DNA from 2 places in the Rothia amarae genome. Region 2 is predicted to be linked to the other one. Evidence: riboswitches for the same ligand, from Rfam matches in the RefSeq annotation. Region 2 holds a riboswitch; the other holds the start of a gene.
The links. Region 2 has a riboswitch for thiamine pyrophosphate ahead of thiM (hydroxyethylthiazole kinase). Riboswitches for the same ligand answer to the same signal wherever they lie in the genome.
Positions count from the first base shown of each region.

Region 1: it holds a riboswitch for thiamine pyrophosphate, as region 2 does, so the genes downstream of both, ACFR81_RS05625 (ECF transporter S component) here and thiM (hydroxyethylthiazole kinase) in region 2, are expected to answer to the same signal.

Region 1 covers NZ_JBHUCN010000009.1:173,555-185,554, reverse strand. The annotation lists gene ACFR81_RS05670 (zinc ribbon domain-containing protein) at 1-514, opposite strand, end outside; gene ACFR81_RS05665 (hypothetical protein) at 591-1,292, shown strand; gene ACFR81_RS05660 (class I SAM-dependent methyltransferase) at 1,296-1,919, opposite strand; gene ACFR81_RS05655 (MauE/DoxX family redox-associated membrane protein) at 1,961-2,977, opposite strand; tRNA gene ACFR81_RS05650 (tRNA-Gly) at 3,076-3,146, opposite strand; gene dcd (dCTP deaminase) at 3,381-3,989, shown strand; gene ACFR81_RS05640 (hypothetical protein) at 4,016-5,158, shown strand; gene ACFR81_RS05635 (MFS transporter) at 5,155-6,702, opposite strand; gene ACFR81_RS05630 (DUF4235 domain-containing protein) at 6,720-6,986, opposite strand; TPP riboswitch at 7,153-7,255, shown strand; gene ACFR81_RS05625 (ECF transporter S component) at 7,299-7,904, shown strand; gene ACFR81_RS05620 (ABC transporter ATP-binding protein) at 7,913-9,535, shown strand; gene ACFR81_RS05615 (energy-coupling factor transporter transmembrane component T family protein) at 9,532-10,350, shown strand; gene ACFR81_RS05610 (aminodeoxychorismate lyase) at 10,365-11,246, opposite strand; gene ACFR81_RS05605 (nucleoside/nucleotide kinase family protein) at 11,257-11,853, opposite strand; gene ACFR81_RS05600 (low molecular weight protein-tyrosine-phosphatase) at 11,962-12,000, opposite strand, start outside.
Region 2 covers NZ_JBHUCN010000005.1:185,142-197,141, reverse strand. The annotation lists gene ACFR81_RS02270 (bifunctional hydroxymethylpyrimidine kinase/phosphomethylpyrimidine kinase) at 1-367, opposite strand, end outside; gene thiE (thiamine phosphate synthase) at 371-1,066, opposite strand; gene thiM (hydroxyethylthiazole kinase) at 1,069-1,875, opposite strand; TPP riboswitch at 1,866-1,966, opposite strand; gene ppgK (polyphosphate--glucose phosphotransferase) at 2,090-2,941, opposite strand; gene map (type I methionyl aminopeptidase) at 2,959-3,873, opposite strand; gene ACFR81_RS02245 (hypothetical protein) at 4,060-4,260, shown strand; gene ACFR81_RS02240 (GNAT family N-acetyltransferase) at 4,352-5,002, opposite strand; gene panB (3-methyl-2-oxobutanoate hydroxymethyltransferase) at 5,016-5,942, opposite strand; gene glnA (type I glutamate--ammonia ligase) at 6,045-7,385, shown strand; gene ACFR81_RS02225 (bifunctional [glutamine synthetase] adenylyltransferase/[glutamine synthetase]-adenylyl-L-tyrosine phosphorylase) at 7,458-10,631, shown strand; gene budA (acetolactate decarboxylase) at 10,628-11,380, opposite strand; gene glnA (type I glutamate--ammonia ligase) at 11,472-12,000, opposite strand, start outside.

The sequences.
Region 1 (12,000 bases), on a different contig from region 2:
CGAAAGCCCTCTTGCCCTGGTCAACAGCGACCTTCTGGTTATTCAGAGTAGCAGCTGAATCACCCGACGACGCAACGTTGACCACGGGGAGTTCTTTGGTATCGATATGCCACTGGTCAAAAACACCCCAGTGCGAGCCCACCTTACTCAACTGAAAATCGGTGGTTTGAGGCTGCCCATCGAGTGTATAAGAAACTGTCACTACCGCGTGGGAGCCATCGTCACTGTACTGAGTTTGAGCAACTTCTAGATCTTTCAGCTGCGCCATCGACGCCCGCAACGCATCGCCGTCGAGCATCGCTCCGTTAGATTCCGGCACGGTAGCACCGAGAATCCCCAACGCTCGCTCGCCATTTCCCTCTCGAACCGCAGCAAAATATTGGCTTACTTGCCCCGCCGGGTTGTAGACGGTTCTGTTGATTAGTGCCAGTGCCACCAGCGCAATGATTACTGCACACAATATGGCAACCGCCCAGGTAGCGAGTATCCGGTCCACTCGAGAAGAAAAACGCATGCTACCAATTTAGCCCACATAGAACACGCGGCTTATATCGTAACGACAGGCGCATCGTGCCCCCTAAGATAAACATATGGCAGAACACGTTTATCAGGTCCCTGAAAAATATGGGGAAGCTCAGGGGACATACCACCCCCGCATCCACAGCTACCACCGTAGGATTTTTGCATCGATCCCACCGACGCTCGTCATACTGGCAATTATCTTTTTGCTGACCAGGCGCCGGTTTGCTCTGCCCTACACCATAATTTTGATTGTGGTGGTGATTGTTGCGGCGTTTGCGATTTACTCGGTTCTGAAACCGAACATCGTGGTGCGCACCTCCACCCACCTGCTGCGGGGCAGAACCATAGGATGGAATGTCGTTCCCCTTGCCAACATCAGCCAAACGGTGTTTGCCGAGCGGCTCGCGTCCAAAAAATCCATGAACCTTCCAGACGGCGGCGCTAAATCGCTGCGCCACAAGGGAATTCCTGCGATGTGGGCGCTCAACGCGGCGGGCAAAAAAGTATTCCGCCTCGACGGTCGAATTTGGGACGGCAAAACGATGCGACGCATCGCAGCCGATATCTCCGATCAAACTGTTGTTTATCCGCGAATCAACGTAGTGCAAATGAACAAGCAGCACCCCGGGCTGGTGACTTTCAACGAGCTACATCCCGGGTGGAAGTCCGCTGCCGTTTCCATCGTCTCGTTGATTGTCTTGATAGTACTCGCCGCCGGGGCACTGCTTCCGGAAGAAACCCTGCGCCAGTTCAATATCCTTTGGAGTTAGAACCTAGCGGGTCAACACTGCCACTAGAAAGTTCGAATCAGTTGCAAACGGGCGCAGATCCCAGGTAGAGAAAGTTTGCTCAATCTGCAGCCCTGCAGCAGATACATCGGCAAAAAACTGCTCAAAGTCGTAACCGCGCCCGCCGCCGAATCCTACGACCGCGCGTCCGTCGGCTTTGAGCACTGCCCGAAAATTCTTCAGAACGGGTAAGCGGGTGGATTCTGCTAAGAAGGTCATGACGTTGCCAGCGCAAACAATCGCGTCAAAACCGCTCTCACCCAGCTCAGCAACTTCAGGGACATCTAGTGCCTGCAAAAGATCCGTTAAATCAGACGTAATCCAGGTAGCTTCGGGGCACACGCGGGTAGCTTCAGCAATGAGTTTGGGGTCAATATCGACGCCGGTCACCTGGTGTCCGGCGCGCTGGAGGTAGGTGCCTAAACGGCCCGGACCTGAGCCCGCATCCAGGATTTTCGCGTTGCGGGACACCATTGCATCAATCAGACGAGCCTCGCCATAGATGTCCTGCCCTGCCTCCTGCATTGTCTTAAAACGCTGGATGTACCAGTCAGAATGTTGCGGATTACGTTCAGTTTGAATCTGCCACAGCGACTTTTCTCGCACGATATGTTCCTTTCAACGAACCGTTATCCCACTATCTTAGCGGTTTAGGCGGCGTCGAACTCATAGAGCAAATCGTCCATAAAGTCTGTAACCAAGTGGCTACCAAAGACCGGGCCGCCAGCTAACAGTCCATCAATGCCCAGCGCAATCACCATAGGAGTTCCACGACCAAATGCGATTTGAGTATTGAAGCCGGGGTCAACCCACACCTCAATCTCCTCGGGCATGTGAAGTTGCGCGATTTGCTCCTTAGAAGAAACTACCGGGTGCAGGCTCAGCATGGGGAGGCGCTTCTGCCAATCTGCAATCTTCGGGATGATCTCAAGGCAGGGGCCGCAGCCGGGAGAGAGGAAGAAGAGAACTCGCGCACGCTGTTCGGCTAGCTCGCGTAAAGAGCGAGTACCCAGGTTGGTTTCCAACGTGCCATAAGGGATGGGGAGGCGAACGTACTCGTCGTCCTCATTCGCCTCGCCCTCGGCAGGAGTGGGTTGCATCATCTGAGGAGCTACCTCGTGAGCGGCTTCTACAGCGGGGGTAGCGAGTAGCTCAGAGCGATACATTGCCCACAGCGCAGCAGCAGCAAATACGGCACCTAGAATCCAAAGCCAGCCGGCGCCGTCGAGATGAAGTAGCATGACGAGCGCAGAGGTGCGGGTCTGCACCGCCGCAACCAGTGCACCAATTGCTGCGCCCAGCAGCGCAGTATTACGGATGAGCGTGAACCGAGAAACCGGAGCTTCGGAGGCACTTCCAAAGCAGTTGCAGCTGGCTGTGTTGCCGGTGGCAACCGCGCGGGCAATCACAATCCAGTAAGCGGCAAAAAGAATGACCGCAGCGATTCCGCCTAAAATAGCGGGCCAACCCGGTACAAGAAGGAGCCAAAGTGCCAGCGCAATCTCACCCCAGGGTAGAACGCGCGATACAAATTTAAGGGGTAGCCAGCGGTCCAACTTGAGGTTAACGATGGCGGCAGCAGTGCTCGCGCGGTCTTTCGTCTTGGCGATACCGCTTGCAACGAGCGTGATGATGATGGTGAGAGTGCACAGGACAAGGGGAGTCATGAATGCCTTTGAGGGGGAGTGGATTGTTCTGCTTTAAAGAATAATGGTTCGCTCATGAGAATAAGGGCAGGTGAGGGAAATCCACAGAGAGAAAAGAGAGCGGCTGACGGGAATCGAACCCGCGTATCAGGCTTGGGAAGCGTGCGCTCTACCATTGAGCTACAGCCGCAGGTGCTTTGCTGAACAAAACATCCCTTACAGTGTATCTTTTCGCGCACAAGATATCTAACTGCGGTAGGCGGCGGGCGGTGTCGGTGGCGATCTAGATGCCGTCCGCCGGGGTTTGTATCAGATTCCGCACGAGGTACCAGGAACGTATCCAGTACAGTGTGCGCTATCTGGTACAAACCGTCAGCGCCTTTAAATCCGACAGAACACGCACGTCATACGATAGTTTTAGAGGGTGCTTATTTCAGATCGCGATATTCGCAAAGAACTCAATGACGGACGCATCGTCCTAGAACCATTCGACGAGTCCATGATTCAGCCAGCATCGGTTGACGTGCGCATAGACCGTTTTTTCCGTCTCTTCGACAACCACAAATACGCTCACATTGATCCTTCCAAAGATCAGTCGGAGCTCACCCACCTGGTAGAAGTTGACCCCAATGAGCCATTCATCCTTCATCCCGGCGAATTTGTACTGGGCGCAACCTACGAAAAAGTCACTCTTCCTGCGGATATAGCCGCCCGCCTAGAAGGTAAATCATCGCTGGGACGTTTGGGGTTGCTCACGCACTCGACCGCCGGCTTTATTGACCCAGGTTTTTCCGGTCATGTGACCCTCGAACTTTCCAACATGGCAACCCTGCCCATTATGCTCTGGCCAGGTTCCAAAGTGGGGCAGCTGTGCTTTTTCCGTCTCACCTCTGAAACCGAGCACCCCTACGGCAGCGGCGCCTACGGAAACCGCTATCAGGGTCAACGCGGGCCGACGGCGTCGCGAAGCTACCTCAATTTTCACCGCACGGAAATCCTCCTTGAAGAGAATTCCAGCACCGATAACACCTAACCCCTCACTCACTTCAAGGAGCCCCCATGCGAGGATTTCAAGTTAGCCCTGCTGGCGTGGATATTTATCTAGTCTTTGAAGAGTCCATTTCTCAAAGGTTCTTCAATGATGCGCTCGCAGAGTGGGGAGCATTGCAGCCTCGCATCATCTCAGGCACGGTCCAGAAGTATGTGAGTGAGTACCCCCAGACCTGCATCGTCATTACTGAGCGGAATGAGCGGCATCTTCAACCCGATTTTCCTGGTATGGCTCACTCGCTGGTGGTCTCTGACGAGGAGGTGGGGCACGAGCGTCTGACTGTTGAAGTTACGCTGTGCATGCTGAAGCAGCTCGCTGGTTCGCTCAATCTCTTTCACGCTGCTGCACTGGGCGATCCTCAGAATAAATCAGCGATGATTATGGTGGGTCCCTCAGGGCGCGGCAAAACAACCGCTTCTAAATTTTTAGGGCAGCACTTCACCTATCTCTCCGACGAGACAGCGATTGTTCAGCACGATTTTCACCTTCGTCCCTACCCCAAACCTCTGTCGGTGATTACCGAGGGACATGAAGCAAAACAGCAGATTGACCCGCAGAGCCTGGGTATTTCTACGGCTGACCCTAGCGATTTCACCTTTAAATTGCACCACGTGATTTTGTTGAACCGCCAGAACGAGCCAGTAGAGCCGCGCCTGCAACGGGTCGCTCTTGCCGACGCGTTGCTAGAAATCGTGCAGCAAACCTCAGGGCTTGTACGTACCGAGAACGGGATTGACCGGTTGATTGAGTTGATTCAGCATTGTGGCGGCGCGGTCGAACTGGTTTATACGGAAATTGCTGAGACTCTTCCTCTGCTGCAATCTTTGATGAGCGGTCAGTTGCAGCTCCCTGTAGAGAACGTCGATATTCAAAGCGAGCAGGCAGATTCAGTAGAAATCTCAACGGACAATGAGCGTCTTAGCCGGATGGCTGGCAGCGCGGGTTATCTGGTAGATGAGCGCATGCTTTTGACCGTGGAGGATCGCCTCATCGAGATTTCCCCTTTTGCCGCTGATATCTGGATTGAGCTCAAAAACCCGCTGACGCCCGATCAGCTGCGTACCAACCTGCAAGAAATCTACGGTCCCATTCCGCAACATGAATTTGATCGGGTTATCGAAGAACTTCGGGTCAGCAGGATTATCCGCTAGCTAGTAGCCTCGCTGTTTTTCAAGACTGTACGTTGAGGTGCTGCCGTCAGCGGCAGAACCATACCTAGGCCCAGGGCAATCACCACCATAATTCCTACGATTCCCCAGATTTGTGCACCTAAGAGGTTCATAAACAGCGCGAATAGTGCGGGAGCGAGGAACGATGCCGCGCGTCCGGTAGTGGAGTAGAGGCCGAAGATTTCGCCTTCCTGCCCGCGTGGAGTTAACCGTGAGAGATAGGTTCGAGATGCAGACTGCGCAGGACCAACAAATGAGCAGAGGAGCAACCCACAAATCCAGAACATGATTTGTTCCTGGCTGAACAGCAAAGGGGTGGCGGCGCAGAGTACCCCAGCCAGTGAGATAATAATGACCATTTTGGGTCCGATGACGTCGTCGAGCTTGCCGCCAATGAGAGCGCCGATGCCTGCCACCACGTTACCGGCGATTGCAAAGATAATGACCTGAGTGGTGGTAAAGCCGAAGGTACCCGCCGCCAAAATGCCACCGTAGGTGAAGACTCCTGTGAGACCATCCCGGAATATTGCCGAGGCGAAGAGGAAATAGAGGGTCTGCGGTGCTTGTTTGAAAAGCCGGCGAATGGTGGAGAACAGTTCTTTGTAGGAGTCTTTGAAACTCATACGCTCGGTGCTTGCCTGCGCTAGCGGCGGATTCAAACGGTCCCGACGGCGCATACTCACCAACAGCGGTATAGAAAGAGCTGTTGCCCAAACGGCGCAGAACACAGCGACCGCGCGGATGTTGAGAGCATCGTTAGAAGGGATACCGAGTAAACCGGTGTTTGAACCCAAACCGATAAAGAACACCAGCACAATTGCTAATGCCACAATGCCACCAAAATAACCCGATGCCCAGCCGATTCCGCTGATGCGCCCGACCGTGTGAGGCGTAGAAATCTGGGGCAGGATGGCGTTGTAATTCACCGTGGCAAATTCGTTCATAATGTTGCCGAGGGCAATCAGAGCTACGCCCAAGTACAGATACGATTCCGAGGGCGCTACAAAGAAGCAGAGCGCCATGAGGATGGATACGGCAAACATGTTGAAACCGAGCCAGAAGGTACGTTTGCCCGAGGTATCAGAACGTTGGCCAGTAATGGGGGCGGTCAATGCAATAAGCAGGCCAGCAAGGGTAAGACCCATAGACATCACCGACGAAGCATGCTCGGGATTCCCAAAATTCTTGGAGGTGAGATAGACGCCGAAGACGAACGTGGTCATGACCGCGTTGAAGGCTGCTCCACCGGCGTCCCACAGCGCCCATGCTGCAATCGTCGATCGGGGTGCTGCGTCACTACTTGCCAGCGGGGGAGCCGCAGAGGGGGCGGTATCGGCGTGCTGAGTTTGAGCTGAAAAGCGTGGTGTCATGGGTCTAACAGTAGCGAGATTCTGGCATTTTTGTGAACGTGCGCCGGGCTGAGAAGAATTGTTTACGTCGATTTCAGATGCGGTAAGACCATCAGCCCGAGCATAAAAAAGTGTGCTTTCTTCCAAAGAGGAAGAAAGCACACTGTGTTTGCGCATGTCAGCAAAGAATTTGCTTAGACTTCGCGCTGTCCTAGTGAGTCTTCAGACTTCTTTGCTTCATATTTTGAAGCTTGACGGCTCACAGCAACCTTAATGATGGTGCCGACTGTACCGGTAATCATTGCCCAGAGGATGATGTCGCGCCAGCGCTCGTCGTCATCGGGGTTCTTGTCTGGAGGATTGTTTCCGGTGACCTTTTTCCAGGTTGCCGAAAGAATTTTGTTGGACAGTGCCACACCACCGAGTGAGGCAACGGTGCCAGCGAGCTGAATTGGATTCATGAGCTTGCCTTTCATGTCGCGATTGATGAGTATCCTTAGCAATTCTACTGGCAACGTGGAAAAATGTCGCGCAGGCGTAAGTCTTCGGTTCTGGGCAGAGTTTTGAGGTGGCGCCAAAACACCTATACTGAATAAGGCTGATGAGCTGAATACGCGACAGCGCGTATTGAACGACAGGGGAGCACCTTCAAAGGGTGCTGAGAGTGCGAAAGCAGACCCTCGAACCTGATCCGGTTAGTACCGGCGTAGGGATGTCGAGTCTCAAGTCCGCAGTATGCGGCTCCCCTTCCTCATATCGTGGAAGGAATCTTAATGGCACGGAATTATTCATTGCGCTGGCGCGTGAACGACATCGTAGTGGCGTCTGTTCTGGCAGTTGCCTGCGGTCTTATTTTTTGGGTCTGGTCGAATGCGATTTACCCGGCGCTGACGGCGGTACTGGCGCTGGCGCCGCAGTTCGCACCTCTTGCCGGTGGTGGTTGGTTACTCGCCGGTGTACTGGGCGGGTTTATTATTCGTAAGCCCGGCGCGGCTCTTTATACTGAGCTACTTGCCGCTATCATTTCTGGGCTGATGGGCACGGAATATTCGTGGATGGTTGCTCTCTCAGGGCTAATCCAAGGAATTGGCGCGGAGATTGTTTTTGCAGTTCTGCTCTACCGCGTATGGAATCTTTCGAGTGCTTTGCTGGCTGCAGCGGTTTCAGGTTTCGCTATGGGATTCTCCGAAATCCTCATTTACTACGCGTCGGAAGTAACCGGCACTAACGCTGTGATTTATGTGGTGTGTTCGATGATTTCTGGCATGGTTTTTGCTGGCTTGCTCTCGTGGATTATCACCAAGGCACTGGCTAAGACCGGGGTACTTTCTTCCTTGGCATCGGGTAGGGTTCAGCGCACTCGAAGCGAAATCCGCTAGGGGATATCGTGCAGACTTCTCCGGTTCCGTCTTTTCGCTCTGATACTTCTTCCGGTGCGTCGATTGTCGCTGAAAATTTTGGCTGGCACTATCCTACACATGCCCAACCAGTCATCTCAGGGATTAACCTGCGTATTGAACCGGGAGAAAAAGTACTCTTGCTGGGTCCTTCAGGCGCGGGAAAGACTACCCTGCTACACGCGATCGGCGGGTTGTTGCATGACGAAGACGGTGAGTCTCAGCTGGGCACCCTCACCCTCAACGGGTATACACCTGAGGATGCCCGTGGAGTGAGCGGTCTGATGCAACAGGATCCCGAATCGTCGGTAGTTTTAGCGAGAGTGGGCGACGACGTCGCGTTCGGGCCGGAGAATCTGCAGGTGCCTCACCAGGAAATCTGGCGCAGAGTCGATGAATCGTTAGCTGCGGTGGGATTAGAGCACCTGGCGCTGGATCATTCCACCTCAGCGCTTTCGGGCGGGCAGAAGCAACGCCTGGGGCTAGCGGGAATTTTGGCGATGCACGCCGGGGCAATTTTGTTGGATGAACCCACCGCTAACCTTGACCCTGAAGGTGTAAAAGAGGTTCGCGATGCCGTGCTGCGGGCTCAGCGTCTGACCGGTGCCACGCTCGTTGTGATTGAGCACCGGGTAGAAATCTGGGCGGAGTATGTGGACCGGGTCATTGTGGTGAACCGCAACGGTATAACTCACGATGGAACACCTCTGCAGGTATTGCAGGACGCACGGGCTGAGCTGATTGCCGCCGGCGTCTGGGTTCCGGATTACTCACCTGAGTTTCCAGCACGGGAAGCGGTAGCCGGTGATGTATTGATTACGGCGGAGAAAATTGCCGTGACCCGGCAGAACCCTTCCCGCCGCATCATCAAAAATCGGCGCGCAGATTTGCTAGCTGGTCGCTCACCTCATCTTGGCTTGCAACCGGTTGCCCAGAATCTCAGCGTTCAGGTGCGAGCTGGTGAACACCTGGGAATCTTGGGGCCTAACGGCTCCGGTAAATCTACTTTTGCACTCACCCTTGCCGGGTTGCTCCTGCCGGTGGCGGGTGAACTGACAGCAAGTCCTGAACTGAGCCAGGGCGTAGATATGAAAGATCCAGCCCTGAGAAGCGATATAGCCTCATGGAAACCGGCGGATCTCGCCTCCCGTATTGGGCTGGTATTTCAGGAACCCGAACAGCAGTTCATCCGATCCACCGTACGGGAAGAACTAGAGTTTGGACCCCGTCATATTGCCCGTTCTCGTAGACAACCTGTGGATGAAACGCAGTTACACGTGCGCGTCGAAGAATTGCTAGAGCGGCTGCGGCTTAAACATGTGGAGAGCGCAAACCCTTTCACATTATCTGGCGGTGAAAAACGTCGGCTCTCGGTTGCCACGGCGTTGGCTAGTGCTCCACGCGTCCTGGTTCTTGATGAACCTACGTTTGGCCAAGACGCTAATACTTGGAAAGAGCTAGTTCTTCTAATTCGCGAGTTGCTCGATGAATCGGTGGCGGTCATTTCAGTGACCCACGATCTTGATTTTGTGCGAGCTGTAGGTGGACGAACGTTCGTTCTTGACTCAACACATCGAGTTTCGACGGACGCCGCATCAAGGAGGGCACTGTGAGCGCACCTTTACTCTCGTCCACGGACTTATTCGCACCAGCTCCAGCCCGTACCGGGCGGCTGGGACAGCTCAACGCCGGCGTCAAACTTCTGGCAACCCTTTTGATGACTATCGGGCTCCTGCTTGTTAAAGACTGGGTGAGCGTTGGCTCGATTTTCTTGCTTGAACTGGTTGCCCTCAGATTGTTAGGGCTGAACCCCCTCAAACTGCTGGGCACCTTCTGGCCTATTCTGTTTGCCGCGCTACTCTCGGGCTGGTCTACCTCATTGCTCGTCGAAAAAACCGGAGAAACTCTGATTCACTGGGGCGTTCTCTGGATTACGACAGATTCTTTAACGGTGGGTGTAACTCTTGCCCTGCGCGGGCTAGCTCTAGCGCTTCCCGGCCTCATGCTGATTACCACCACCGACCCCACCGACATCGCCGATTCCCTAGCACAGACCGCAAAATTGCCCGCGCGATTTGTGCTGGCAGCGCTCGCCTCCTTGCGACTCGTGGGTCTCATGATGAGCGAATGGAACGTACTGGGGCAAGCCCGACGCGCTCGCGGTTTGGGCTCTCATGATAGCCTGTGGCAACGGCTTAAAACGCTGGTGGGACAGACCTTTGCTTTACTGGTCCAGGCAATTCGCAGAGGAACCCGGTTAGCGACCACAATGGAGGCGCGCGGATTCGGATCCGGCAAACGAACATGGGCGCGAGTGCCTACCTATAGCCGAGCTGACTTGTGGTTTTTCGTGGGGGCGCTCGCTATTTGTGCGGCAGGCATAGGTCTATCGGCCACTGCCGGTACCCTGCTGTGGATGTGGCAGTAACCGAACCTGAAAAGCTACCCCTGGGCGAGGTAGTCCAAGAGCTCGGCGGTGAACTCCTCGTTGTGCCGTAGGGGATTGCCGTTGAGGTGGGTCACCGGTGCAAGTAGACGAACAGAGGATGCTAACCATACGCCGTCTGCCTCATACAAATCCTGGGGATAGAGCGGCCCGAATCCTAGCGCCCAGCCGTTTTTCTGCGCTGCCTTGAAAATTGCCCCCTGAGTAGTGCCGGGCAGAATCCCGTGGTTAGGTTCGGGGGTGAGCAGAGTCTTAACCCCGTTGTTTACCCGCGCCACGATGACCGAGCTGGTAGCTCCTTCAAGGATGCGGCGGTCATCGGTTACAAAGATGACGTCATCTGCACCCTGCTTTTTGGCGTAGCGTAAAACCGCCATATTGAGCGCGTAGGAGAGCGTTTTAGCGCCGGTGAGAAGCCAGGGGTAGCTACCGTCCTCTGCTGGGTCATGCCCGCGTGGCAGAGTAAGTGCTTTGACGCCGTTTGTGCGCTGCTCGAGGGTAGATTGCGGCGCTGGAGCTACAGTAATCCAGCTGTGAGCACCTTCCTCGGCAGTACCGCGGGAAATAATAATTTTGACAACGTGTTCTTCGGAGCCCAGCACCGTTTGTGGGCCCTCTGCAGCTTCTTTGAGCCCCAGCTCAATCGCCTGGGTTAACGCATTCTGATTGGGGGCCGGTAAATCCAACATGCGGGCAGAATTGGTGAGCCGACTCAGGTGCATATCGAGCTTGCGTACTGTGCGATTGGCGGCAAGCATGGTTTCGAAGACGCCGTCGCCGCGCGTCAATCCCTGGTCTTCAATGTTGATGAGAGGCTTAGACGCATCTACCAGAACACCGTTAGGGTGGCGTTCGGTGAGCATTACAACTGTTGTCATGGTCACTATTCTAACTCTGTTGGCGGATGATGAAATCAGCGGTTGAGTAGTGGTGTTCCTGGGTTTTAAAGAGCTCTTGCTCCTGTTGCGCCCATATATCCCAGAAGGGGCGGTAGGTTTCCCCATCGCGCACCAGGGCTGCGGCTTTTCGTTCGTGGTCGGGGCGTTCGACCCAGCATGTGATATCGAGGTCGGCGCAGAAAGCACCCACGCCCTCGCCAATCAAGATGGCGGGCTCGACTGGTTCTTGCTTTATACATAACTTTTGGCGGGGCAGGGGTGTTGACGTTTCCCAGTCCCATCCAGTCCAGGTGCCACAGTCAGATTCGCGCAGTTGATTAACTAATGAAGACCAGTCGGCAATAGCAGGTGCAAGCCCCTCCCACCCCTGATACATATCTTCTAGGTGAAAAAGCGTGACAGCCGGAAAGTCAGCACCTAATAAATGCGCAAGATTTGCAGCGAGGGTTGTTTTGCCGGCGCCCGAGCGTCCATCGATACCCACGACGAGCAATTTGTTGGTCTGACGTGCGCGTTCGCAAATGTGATCGCGCAAAAGATTGACTGCATCATCTTCGGCGATGATTTGGGGTGATGAAATGCGCATGACAGCTTCCTGAAAATAACGAGAAAAGTACACAATTTCAGCAAAAATACACGTTCGAGCTTGTACTTTTGCCGGAAGAATGTACTTTTGTGGGGCCGCCTTGTTCCTTTAGTCTTCAATCTCCTTTTTGACATGCTCAATTACACC
Region 2 (12,000 bases):
CTGCCAGCGCATCGCCAGAGGAAGCAACCATCACCGGGTCAACAATAATCGGAACCTCGGGCTTCTGGGTAGAGAAAAAAACCTCATCCAGCCACTCAACCACCATTTGAGTTGAGGTTTCATCTGCTAGCATCCCGATTTTGACGGCGTCAATAACTACATCATCTGAGACTGCCTTAAGCTGCGCTCGCAAGAACTCTGGCTCAGGGGTGTGTACCTGTTGCACGCCCTGTGTATTTTGTACGACCAAGGAAGTTATAACTCCCATGCCGTAACCTCCAGCAGCTGCAATGGCTTTGAGGTCTGCGTGCAATCCTGCACCACCCGTTGGGTCAGTGCCAGCGATAGAGAGTACTCGGGGAATCATTGTTTATTCTTCCTTCGGGGAAGGGGCAAAAGAAGATGGCGTATGGCTCGTAACCTGGGGTGGATGAGCGCTCAGAGTGAGAGCCGCTAGGCGGGGATTTTCGGCAGACATGATGGCAGAGACCACACAGACACCGTCCACCGTGGTTTGACGCACTGCATTGATATTGCTGCTAGTAATTCCACCAATGGCGACCGATGCTAAAGAGTTCTGGGCAGCTCGCCGGGCGAGTTTCTGTAATCCTGTGATGCCCAGAGGAGCACCGGCGTCTAACTTGGTAGAGGTGGCGAACACCGGGCCTAATCCCAGAACATCCGGGCGAATTGTAGTATCGAGTACAGCGTCCAATTCTGCTTCTGAACCCACCGACAAGCCGATACGAGGACTCGGTCCGAGCAACTCTCTCGCTTGGTGAAGGGGCATGTCGTCCTGACCAATGTGGACGTCAAAACCAAAGCGGGCTGCGATGTGTACGCGGTCGTTGACAACGACGTCGACCCCGTGTGGTCGCGCTACTTCAGCAACAGAGAGCAAAAGTTGGGTAAAAGTTGCATCGTCAGCATGTTTATCGCGCACCTGAACCACAGTGACACCACCTGCGATGGCTTGCTCCACAATCCCTGCTACGTTCTGCCACCCACCTGCCTGCACTGAATCGGTCACTAAATAGAGACCAAAATCTAGGGGAGGACGGCTCATGACTACGACTCCTCGATTTCTGCCATGTTGGGCAAAGAAGCATAAAGCGCATCTATCCATTGAGCATGAAAAGTTCCAGGCCCGTTGGAATGCTTGGCCGCGTGTTCAGCAGCAGTAGCGTAAGCAGCATGGGCTGCTACCGCTGCATCATGATAATAATCCGTGGAGGCTGTATAGGCGGCAACCACTGCTCCGAGTGAACAACCGGTACCTATCACCAGCGGCATGAGCTCGCTACCGCCTCTAATTTTTGTGATACGGTGCGCTGAAACAATAATGTCTGTTGCACCAGAAATCGCTACAACACCACCAGTAATTTCTGCCAGGGCGCTCGCCGCCTCAAGCGCCGATTCAGGGCAATCGGTGGAGTCGACTCCACGCCCACCTTGCGCCTGCGTGCGTGTTACCGCGGCGTGAAGGTTAATAACCTCTGAGGCATTAGCGCGTATAACTGCCGGATTGGCGTAGACCAAGGAGCTGGCAAGCTCGGTGCGCACTGTTAAACCGCCTACCGCGACCGGATCCAATACCCAAGGAGTCCCTAGCTCGCGTGCCACTTTAACCGCCGAACGCATGGCATCAATCATCGGCGGATCTGGATTCCCAACATTCACTAGGACGGCAGAGGCTACCGCAGCAAACTGTTCGGCTTCTTCCGGATGGCTGACCATCGCAGGAGATGCTCCTACCGCTAGCAGCACATCTGCGGTGATTTCTTGAACCACCGAGTTGGTCAGACAATGCACCAAAGGATTCGTGGCGCGGACAGAATGGTGTATAGATTCAAGGCTTGGATGCGACGAAGTCATTTCCACATTCCCTTCGCTAGTTCTAACTAGATCAGGTTCAACGGGTGTAATCTCAGCGCTTCTTCGGTAAAGCGCACCCCGTGTGACACCTCACCATAGTAGCAACAAAACAATCTGGAGTGAATGAACATCACAAAATTTCAGCCATGGAAAGCAAAAGGTGCGGATGTTCCGTGAACATCCGCACCTTTGTATCCTAACGATCAGCTGACTCTTAGTCGACATCCTCCACAGTCTGGGTCCAGCCAGCAGCCCAGAGCGCTGCACCGACGATACCGGCATTGTTGCGCAGGGTTGCCATGACGATGGGGGTCTCTACTTCATCTTCAAAGTAGGGAAGGAACTTATCGGGATTCTTCGAAACGCCGCCACCGATCACGAACAAATCGGGGGAGAACAGCATCTCAACATGGGTAAAGTAGCGGCGCAGACGTTTACCGTACTTCTTCCAGGAGAGATCCTCGCGTTCGCGGGCACGTGCTGAAGCACGCGATTCGGCGTCCTCCCCATCGATTTCCAGGTGGCCCAGCTCTGTGTTGGGAACAAGCTGACCGTTGATAATGAGGGCAGAGCCGATGCCGGTGCCCAGAGTAATCACGGCGATCAGACCGTCTTTGTCTTTGCCCTGCCCGTAGTGAGCTTCGGCGAGTCCGGCGGCATCGGCGTCATTGAGGCCATACACGCGGCGTCCACCTAGCGCCTTGGACATGATGCCTTCCAAATCAGCACCAATCCAAGTTTCGTCTACGTTGGCAGCGGAGAGAGTACGACCGTTTTTGACGACGGCGGGAAAGTCGATACCTATGGGAGAATCGGGTGCAGGCGCGAGGTCGCGGGACTGTAGTTCTTCCACAATCTGCACTACAACCTCGGCGCAAGCCTCGGGTGTCGCCGGTGAAGGAGTGGGAATGCGGAAGCGGTCCGACACCAGGTTACCGGTGCGGATATCGACAATACCGCCCTTCATGCCGGTTCCCCCGATATCAATGCCGATGGCAAGATCAGCGGGAGTAGGTTTGGTGACCTCTACCTGAATTTCTACGGTTTCGGTAACAGTTTCAGTCATGAGTTCTATCTTTCGGGTTAGGAAATGGTGGGAAGGGTAAGAATATCTGCGCCGTCTTGGGTGACCACGAGGGTGTGCTCGAATTGGGCAGTGCGCTTGCGGTCGCGGGTGACGACCGTCCAATCGTCCTCCCACATATCCCAGGCAATCTCACCGAGGGTGAGCATAGGTTCAATAGTGAATATCATGCCCGGTTCCATCACGGTGTTGTATGCCGGAGCTGCGTCGTAGTGAGGCACAATGAGTCCCGAGTGGAACTCACGGCCTACGCCGTGACCGGTGAAATCGCGCACCACACCGTAGCCAAATCGTGCGGCATATTTTTCGATAACGCGGCCAATCACGTTGATTTCTCGCCCGGGTTTGACCGCCTTGATAGCGCGGCGTAGGGATTCTTCGGTGCGCTCAACGAGCAGGCGTGATTCTTCGTCTACATCGCCCACTAGCAGGGTTACATTGGTGTCTCCGTGGACGCCGTTCTTATAGGCGGTGACATCTAGATTGAGAATATCGCCGTCTTCTAGAACGGTGGAGTCGGGGATACCGTGGCAGATAACTTCGTTGAGAGAAGTGCAGACTGCTTTGGTGTATCCGCGGTAGTCGACGGTCGAAGGGTAGGCGTCGTGGTCGCAGATGTACTCGTGAATAAGCACATCAATCTGATCGGTAGTTGTTCCGGGCTGGGCAATTTTCGATGCTTCAACAATGGCATTGGCAGCTATCTCACCGGCGGCACGCACCATCTCAATTTCCTCGGGAGTGTACATGTTGGAGTCATTCCCCTCGTTCGCCTCTGCTTTGCCCACGTATTCGGGGCGTTCGATGTGGGCGGGAACGGAGCGCATAGGGGCAATGACGCCGGGGCGTAGGTTGCCCAGGGGCGCCTTGCCGGGTTCGGCGGGTAAGTTATGTGAAGCAGGAGTTGTAGCCATACCCTCTATCTTAAACCTTGTGGCAGGGTAAGGGTGTTGAGGTGATGTTTCAAGCTCAGAATCTTTTGCCAACCGAGAGGCGAAGAGGAGCTGGACAGAGCTCACCCAAGCGGTTGGATTGAACACGCTATGATAGAAAAGTAAGCAGATTCACTGAATGCATTTCATTAAACTCAAGGAGTAAACATGGCTATTGAAGATTTGAGCGGTGCCCGCGACGAAAAGTTCTGGTACAACCTTTCCACCGGTCAGGTAGAGAAAGGACAGCAGTCTAAGATAACTGAGCTGTGGGGACCTTTTGATACGGCTGAAGAAGCTTCGCACGCGATGGAAAAGGCAAAAGCACGCAACGAAGAACTTGATGCCCAGAAGGATTCCTGGCTCTAGAATTTAATCGTTTCGCTGTTGAGCGAGAAGGTTTTTTAAACTTCAGGACGGTCACTACTGGTGAAGTAGTGACCGCCATTTTGCGCCGACATTAGGATTTAGCGGGGTGCAGAAATGCCCTGCTATAGATAGCGAAGAGTTCCTGGGAAGGGGCATAGCCTCTCTCACGTGCTGGGAAGGTCTTCTCAAACTGTTCGGCAGCTTCCGCATCTATCTGAAAGAGCGGGCTTTCGCTATAGACCCACCGTTGTCCGCCGAGTGAGCCTTCTGTGAGTTCTAGAACCAGAAGCGCCATCGGAAAAGATCCGTCGGCTATGCAGACCTTAAAATCGAGGCAGGCGCGGAATCCGCTACCGACGTAATTTTCTGGGTTGCCCATAATAACAACAGCTTCGTAGCCCAGCGCTTTAGCTCGTTCAAAACTCTCTTGCATGAGCATCTTGCCGATGCCTCTCCGCTGATAGCCAGGGTGCACCGCTAAGGGGCCGAAGGTCACGATTTTCTTTTCCTCACCCGCATCATTTTTCAGAGTGGACATCGTATACATGATGTTTCCCACCAGCTTGCCGTCAACTTCGGCAACCAGAGCCAGCTCGGGCACGAAATCTTCATGGGTACGCATGACGTGCACCAGATAGTGTTCGTTGCAGCCAGGCTGAAAAACGTTCCAGAAAGCATCCCGGTTAAGATTTTCAACTGCTTCATAGTCAGCGGAAGCCTCTAAACGGATCTCAACATTCACCTTTAGTGCTCCTTTAGTCATCAAAGCGATGCTCGGCAGCAGGGTAGGCTCCGGAGCGGACGTCGGCACGGTAGGCGCGAGCGCCGTCCTGAATTGTGTCAAAGAGGTTGGCGTACTGTTTGACGAAGCGGGCCATCTTGCCCTGGCGTAGGCCAAACATGTCTTGCCAGACCAAAACCTGACCGGTGGTTGCGCCACCGGCGCCAATTCCGATGGTGGGGATTTCCACGATGCGTTCAACCTCGGCGGCGACGTCTGATCGGAGCATTTCCATCAGAATGCAGAAAGCGCCTGCTTCTTCCATGAGTCGGGCCGTTTCTACAACCTTTGCCCCTGTTTCGCCGCGCCCCTGCACTCGATAACCGCCCAGAGCGTGTTCAGACTGGGGTGTGAATCCGATATGCGCCATGACAGGGATACCAGCTTGAGCAACCGCGCGGACGTGGTCAACGAAATAATCATTGACCTCCATTTTGACGGCGTGAGCGCCTCCTTCTTTCATCATTCGAACAGCTGTTGCCACAGCCTGCTCAGGGGACTGCTGGTAGGAACCAAAGGGCAGATCAGCTACAACCAGTGCTCGCTGTGCCCCGGCAGCTACTGCTCCAACGAGTGGAATCATCTGATCCACGGTGATGCTGAGAGTTGATTCGTGCCCTAACACGTTGGATCCGGCAGAATCGCCCACCAGAAGAATCTCGATTCCCGCACTATCAAAGATTTGAGCGGTGAGATAGTCATAGCTGGTCAGCATCGCAAACTTTTCGCCCTGTTTCTTTGCCGCAGCAAGATGTACGGTACGAATTTTGCGGACACCATCAAAGACACTGGCAGACTGTTTTTCTGGGTGCTCCGCCGGAGTAACTGGGTCAGGGGAGCTTTCGGAATACGGTGCGGTTTCCTCAGAACCGGCACCCAATGAATCATCTGAAGAAGTCATACCCACGACTTTACCCGCCTTGAGCTCAGAACCTTATAAAGTGAGAGAGAACAACTTTCTTCCCACGCTGGGAAGAAAACGACCATGTATTGAAGGAGCCCCGTGGATCGCCAACAAGAGTTCGTATTGCGCACCATTGAAGAACGAGACGTTCGCTTTGTGCGCATGTGGTTTACCGATGTGGTGGGCACCCTAAAATCGGTGGCGCTCGCTCCTGCAGAAGTTGAAGGTGCCTTTGCCGAGGGGCTGGGGTTTGATGGCTCTGCCATCGAAGGGCTCTCTCGCATCTATGAATCCGATATGCTGTTACAGCCTGATCCATCCACCTTCCAAATTCTTCCCTGGCGCGGGGACGAAGTCCCTACCTCTCGCATGTTCTGCGACATTCTCACACCCGATGGTGAGCCTAGTGCCGCGGATACTCGCGGAGTTCTCAAACGAACCTTAGAAAAGGCATCGGGTATGGGATTTACCTGCTACACCTCACCGGAGATTGAGTTCTACCTTCTCAAATCACGCGAACTCGGTGCCGACGGATTTCCCACTCCGGTCGATAGCGAATCCTACTTTGATCACACTCCCGGCGGTATCGTCCAAGATTTTCGACGACGCGCGGTAACCATGCTGGAAGAAGTCGGTATTTCGGTGGAATTCTCCCACCACGAGGCAGGTCCCGGTCAAAACGAGATTGATCTGCGCCATGCCGATGCGTTGCAAACAGCAGATAACATCATGACCTTCCGCACCATCATCAAAGAAGTGGCACTGTCACAGAACCTCTATGCGACATTCATGCCCAAGCCCTTCACCGACCACCCCGGCTCGGGTATGCACACTCATTTCTCCCTCTTTGAGGGGGACACCAATGCTTTCTTTGAAGCAGGGGCAGAGTTCCAGCTCTCCCGCACAGCCCGCCACTTTATTGCCGGCGTGCTCAAACACGCACCAGAATTTAGCGCTGTGACCAATCAGTTTGTGAACTCATATAAGCGACTGTGGGGTGGGGGAGAAGCACCCTCTTACGTGTCTTGGGGGCATAATAACCGTTCAGCACTGGTTCGTGTACCGCTGTACAAGCCCAATAAAATGCAATCAGCTCGCATCGAATATCGCGGTGTTGATTCGGCAGCGAATCCATACCTTGCCTACGCCGTTATCCTCGGAGCAGGGCTCAAAGGTATTGAAAACGAATACGAACTGGCGCCAGAAGTCACCGAAGACCTTCAAGCACTCAGCTCAGCAGAGCGCCGCGCCATGGGCTACCATTCGCTCCCTAGCTCCCTACACGATGCCATCCAGCGCACAGAAGATTCTGACTTCATGGCAGAAATCCTCGGCGAACAGGTTTTCGAACAGTTCCTGCGCAACAAACGTAATGATTGGGACGCCTACCGAGCCGAAGTCACCCCTTACGAGCTTAAACATAATCTCGGCATCCTCTAACCCCTGTCTTAACCTCGTTACACCTCACCGGAAGGAAGATCAGTGGCAGGAAATGAGCCCAATACTGACGCCATGAGTCTGGCAGAAATAGCCAAGCGCAACGAAAGCCGTATGCTCGCCGAAATGGTTAGCATCGGTTTCTTCGACGCTGCCAAAAGCGCCCGCTGGCTCAAATCTCCTGAGTTAGAGAGCATCGATCGCCAGAAGCTTTTTGCCGGGCTCCGGTATGCGCCCTCTCCTGACATCGCGTTGCCTGCAATCGTGCGCATGCTGGACAAAGATCCGACTCTTGCCCGCTATGTGGAACAGGGCGATCAGCAACTGCCTTTCTTCCGGTTACTGGGGTCATCAGAGGCTCTCGGAGACTTTTTGATGCGACGACCGGAGCATACCGACGTCTTCAACATTGATCCGACTGCACCGCAGGTCGACGAATTTCCCCGCACTCTGCTGCCCGAAATAGACCACGAGCACCTCACCCCCTTTGCGCCGCTTGACACCCAGTACCGCACACAGATGCTTCAAACGGTAGGGGCAGACCCTGCAGCGGCCAACCCGATTGCCACTATGGGCGGAAAAGATGCCTACGTTACCCTTCGCTCGCAATACCGCAGGTTCCTTTGTGAAATAGCTATTCGTGATACGTGCTCACCAGCACCCCACGAATTCATGCCCACCGTGGGGCGAAAGCTCTCCGATCTCGCTGCCGCCACACTCGACGCAGCGCTGGCGATATCCCGTCAAGAAGCCGGCGAAAAATTTGATGCAGCCGAAGTCGCACAGGTTGAAGTTGCCGTCATTGGTATGGGCAAATGCGGCGCCCGTGAACTCAACTACATCTCCGACGTCGACGTTGTCTACGCGGTGGACCGTGTGCCGCTTTCCGACCTGCCCGCCGATACCCAGCAGATAGATGAATCTACCGCATCCGCCATTGGTAGCGAGCTCGTGCAAGGTCTCGCCCGCGCCATCATGGGCCCAGCCCCAGAACCGATGCTGTGGGAAGTTGACGCAAACTTGCGCCCCGAAGGCAAAGACGGCGCGTTAGTGCGTACCGTAGATTCCTTCAAAACCTACTACAAACGCTGGGCAGAGAACTGGGAGTTCCAGGCGCTCCTCAAGGCCCGCCCGGTTGCTGGCAACGCTCAACTGAGCAAACGTTGGATGAGCGCCATGCACCCTCTCATCTGGGAATCAGCGGCGCGTGATGGTTTTGTGGAATCGGTTCAAGCAATGCGCGCTCGCGTGACTGACAACATTCCAAAAGCAGAAATTGACCGGCAGATTAAGCTCGGCCCGGGCGGTTTGCGGGACGTCGAATTTACCGTTCAGCTTCTGCAACTGGTGCACGGTCGAACCGACCCTACGGTGCGAACTCAAGCTACCGTTGACTCGCTGGGAGCACTCACTAACGCCAGCTACATTGGGCGAGCCGATGCCGCCCAATTCACCGATGACTATAAATATCTCCGCTTATTAGAACACCGCATCCAGCTTCTGCGCATGCGCCGAACCCATCTGATGCCCGATAAACCGGCAGATCAGAGGGTTCTTGCTCGTTCTATTGTTCCCACAGACGAAATCGGCAAGCTCAACGTTGATGAAATGATGAAGGCATGGAACCGGCTCAAACGCCATGTAAAATCGCTGCATCAGCAACTCTTCTTTAGGCCCTTGCTGGCAGCGGTTGCCAACCTGAGCAAAGACGAGCTTGCGTTGACTAAAGAAGCTGCACAGGATCGTCTTGCGGCCCTGGGCTATAAAGACCCCCGTGGAGCGATGCGCCATATTGAGGCGCTTACCAAGGGCATCCAACGCTCAGCAGAAATCCAGCGCACCATCATGCCGGTACTTCTAGGCTGGTTTGCCAAAGGCGTAGATCCCGATGCTGGTCTTCTGGGATTCCGCAGAATCTCAGAATCACTAGGTACCACCCCCTGGTATCTTCGAATGCTACGAGATTCACCGGCAGCAGCAGAGCGCCTGTGCCAGATTCTCGCCTCATCGCGTTTTATTGCAGATATTCTTGAAGACGTTCCCGAATCCATTGCCTGGCTCGACCGGGACGCCGAGCTCAAACCGCGTAGTTTTGATGATCTCAACACTCAAATACGTAATCAGCTCACTCGCCATCCCCAAACCGACAGCGCCATCCGAAATCTGCGCCTGATTCGCCGTCGGGAAATTCTCCGACTTGCCATGGGCGAATCGGCAAACCTGCTGGATATTGAAGATATTGCGATTGGCTTGTCCAACATAGACCAGGCGGCCATAGAAGGTGCGCTGATGATTGCCCAGCGCGAGCGTTACCTGGGCGAGGACTCAGACGACGTAATTGAGCCTCTCACCGACGTCGCCATTATCGCCATGGGTCGCCAAGGTGGTCGCGAGATTGGTTACGGTTCTGACGCCGATTTGATGTACGTTCACCAGCCCCGCCCCGAGGCGGACGAACGCGAAGCTCTCGCCGAGGCAAACGAGCTGATTCAGCGCACCGTTCACCTGCTCAAGCAGCCATGCAAGCCACCTATCCGCGCTGAAAAGCTTCTAGAGATCGACGCGGATTTGCGGCCCGAGGGTAAATCAGGGCCTATGGTGCGTTCGCTTGATTCCTACCGCGAATATTATGAGCGTTGGGCAGATACCTGGGAATTCCAGGCGTTACTGCGCGCCCGCCCTATTGCGGGTTCCTATGAGCTGGCGGCGGCTTTTGTCGATTTGATTAATCGCTACCGCTATCCCTCTCGTTTTGAGCAGAAACAAATCATTGAAATTCGCCGGATGAAAGCGCGGGTGGAGAATGAGCGGATGCCGCGTGGTGCCGACCGTACCCGGCAACTCAAACTGGGCAGAGGCGGGCTGAGCGATGTGGAGTGGATCGTTCAGCTTTTGCAACTGTGTTTTGCTCACGATTATCCGCAGCTTCAGGTCACCGGCACCATCTCCGCGCTCAACGCTGCTGCAGAGTTGGGTCTAGTAGAGGTAGAGGATGCCGGGACCCTCAAAGACGCCTGGAGACTCGCCACCAAAATCCGCGGATGCAATGTGCTGCGTACCGGGCGCGCCTCTGACGTGCTGACCTCCCAGCGTACAGATTTGGAAGCAATAGCCCGCTGGTGCGGCTATGCGCCCGGGCACGCACGCGATCTTGAAGAAGACTACCTGCGGCTTACCCGCCATTCGCGGCAGGTGTTTGAACGACTCTTCTTCGATACCGATTTACTGCGGCTTGAGCCTCGGTCCTAGTGTTTCTCCGCTTTTGAAATCTGCTCAGAAAGGTTATCGGGGGATAGATTTGCCTCAGAAAATGCCTCGGTAAGCGGCAATTGCAAGCGCAAATCGGTGCCTGGGCAGATTTCGACGTGGGCTCTTTTCAGCTTGAAATCGACCACGTGCCCACCGCGGGTGAGTGATGAATCAATGAAGTGTGCGTGACAGCCGGGAACGCCAATGCCCTGCTCATAAATGGGCGTTCGGAACGCCACAATGGTGCCCTCGACGTCGTCGAACTGCACAATCTCTTCGTTATTGGTGGCATCTACCATTTTGGGGTAGGGCTTACTCTGCTTGATGACCGTGCGGGTGCGTACCCAATCGAACTCGCCCCAGATTTTCAATGCATACATATAATTCTTGGAACCGGTGAAATGATCGAGGATTTCAGCGGCAGAATTGCGCAAAAGGTTCTCAGGCAATTCCCGCTGTAGTACCGGTTGAAAATGGGTGACGACGGCAAACGGGGTGCGTTGATTTAGTCCGGCTGGGGTAACGGTGCCGTCATGGCGCATCTGATAGCAAATCCCATCGAGAACGATCATCTCGCCGTCGAGCCCGTCAAAGGTACCCACGCCAAAATCGCCGTGGGTGAGCAACTCGCCGATGGTGAGCTCGCCGTCGTAAATTCCATCCAATAGCTGGGACATCAATCCGGTTTGGAACACCTCGTTCCTGCGCTGAATAGGCTGATGGGCGCTGGTTAAATTAGGGGTTTTCATGGTTTCCTCCATCATTCGTTGGACCAAAGCAAAGGGAGATTCCACAGATGGTGGAATCTCCCTTTCACAAAGTCACATCAGAATCAAAATATTAGACACCGAAGTACATCTGGAATTCAAGCGGGTGGGGGATGAGCTTGAGGGGTTCAAGTTCAACCTGACGCTTGTAAGAAATCCATGCTTCGATGAGGTCCTCGGTGAAGACATCACCCTGCAACAAGAAGTCATGATCTTCTTCGAGTGCTGCCAAAGCTTCTTCGAGGTTCTCCGGTGCCTTCTTGATATCTGCAGCTTCCTCGGCGGGGAGCTCGTAGAGATCCTTGTCGATAGGTGCTGGGGGTTCGATACGGTTGCGGATGCCGTCCAAACCAGCCATCAGCTGTGCGGCAAAAGCAAGGTAAGGGTTACAGGAGGGATCCGGCGCGCGGAATTCAAGACGCTTTGCCTTGGGGTTGGTGCCGGTAATCGGGATGCGGATACCTGCTGAGCGGTTGCCCTGCGAGTACACCATGTTGATGGGTGCTTCGTAGCCGGGTACCAGGCGCTTGTAAGAGTTCACCGTGGGGTTGGTGAACGCGAGAACAGCGGAGGAATGCTCAATCAGACCACCAATGTACCAG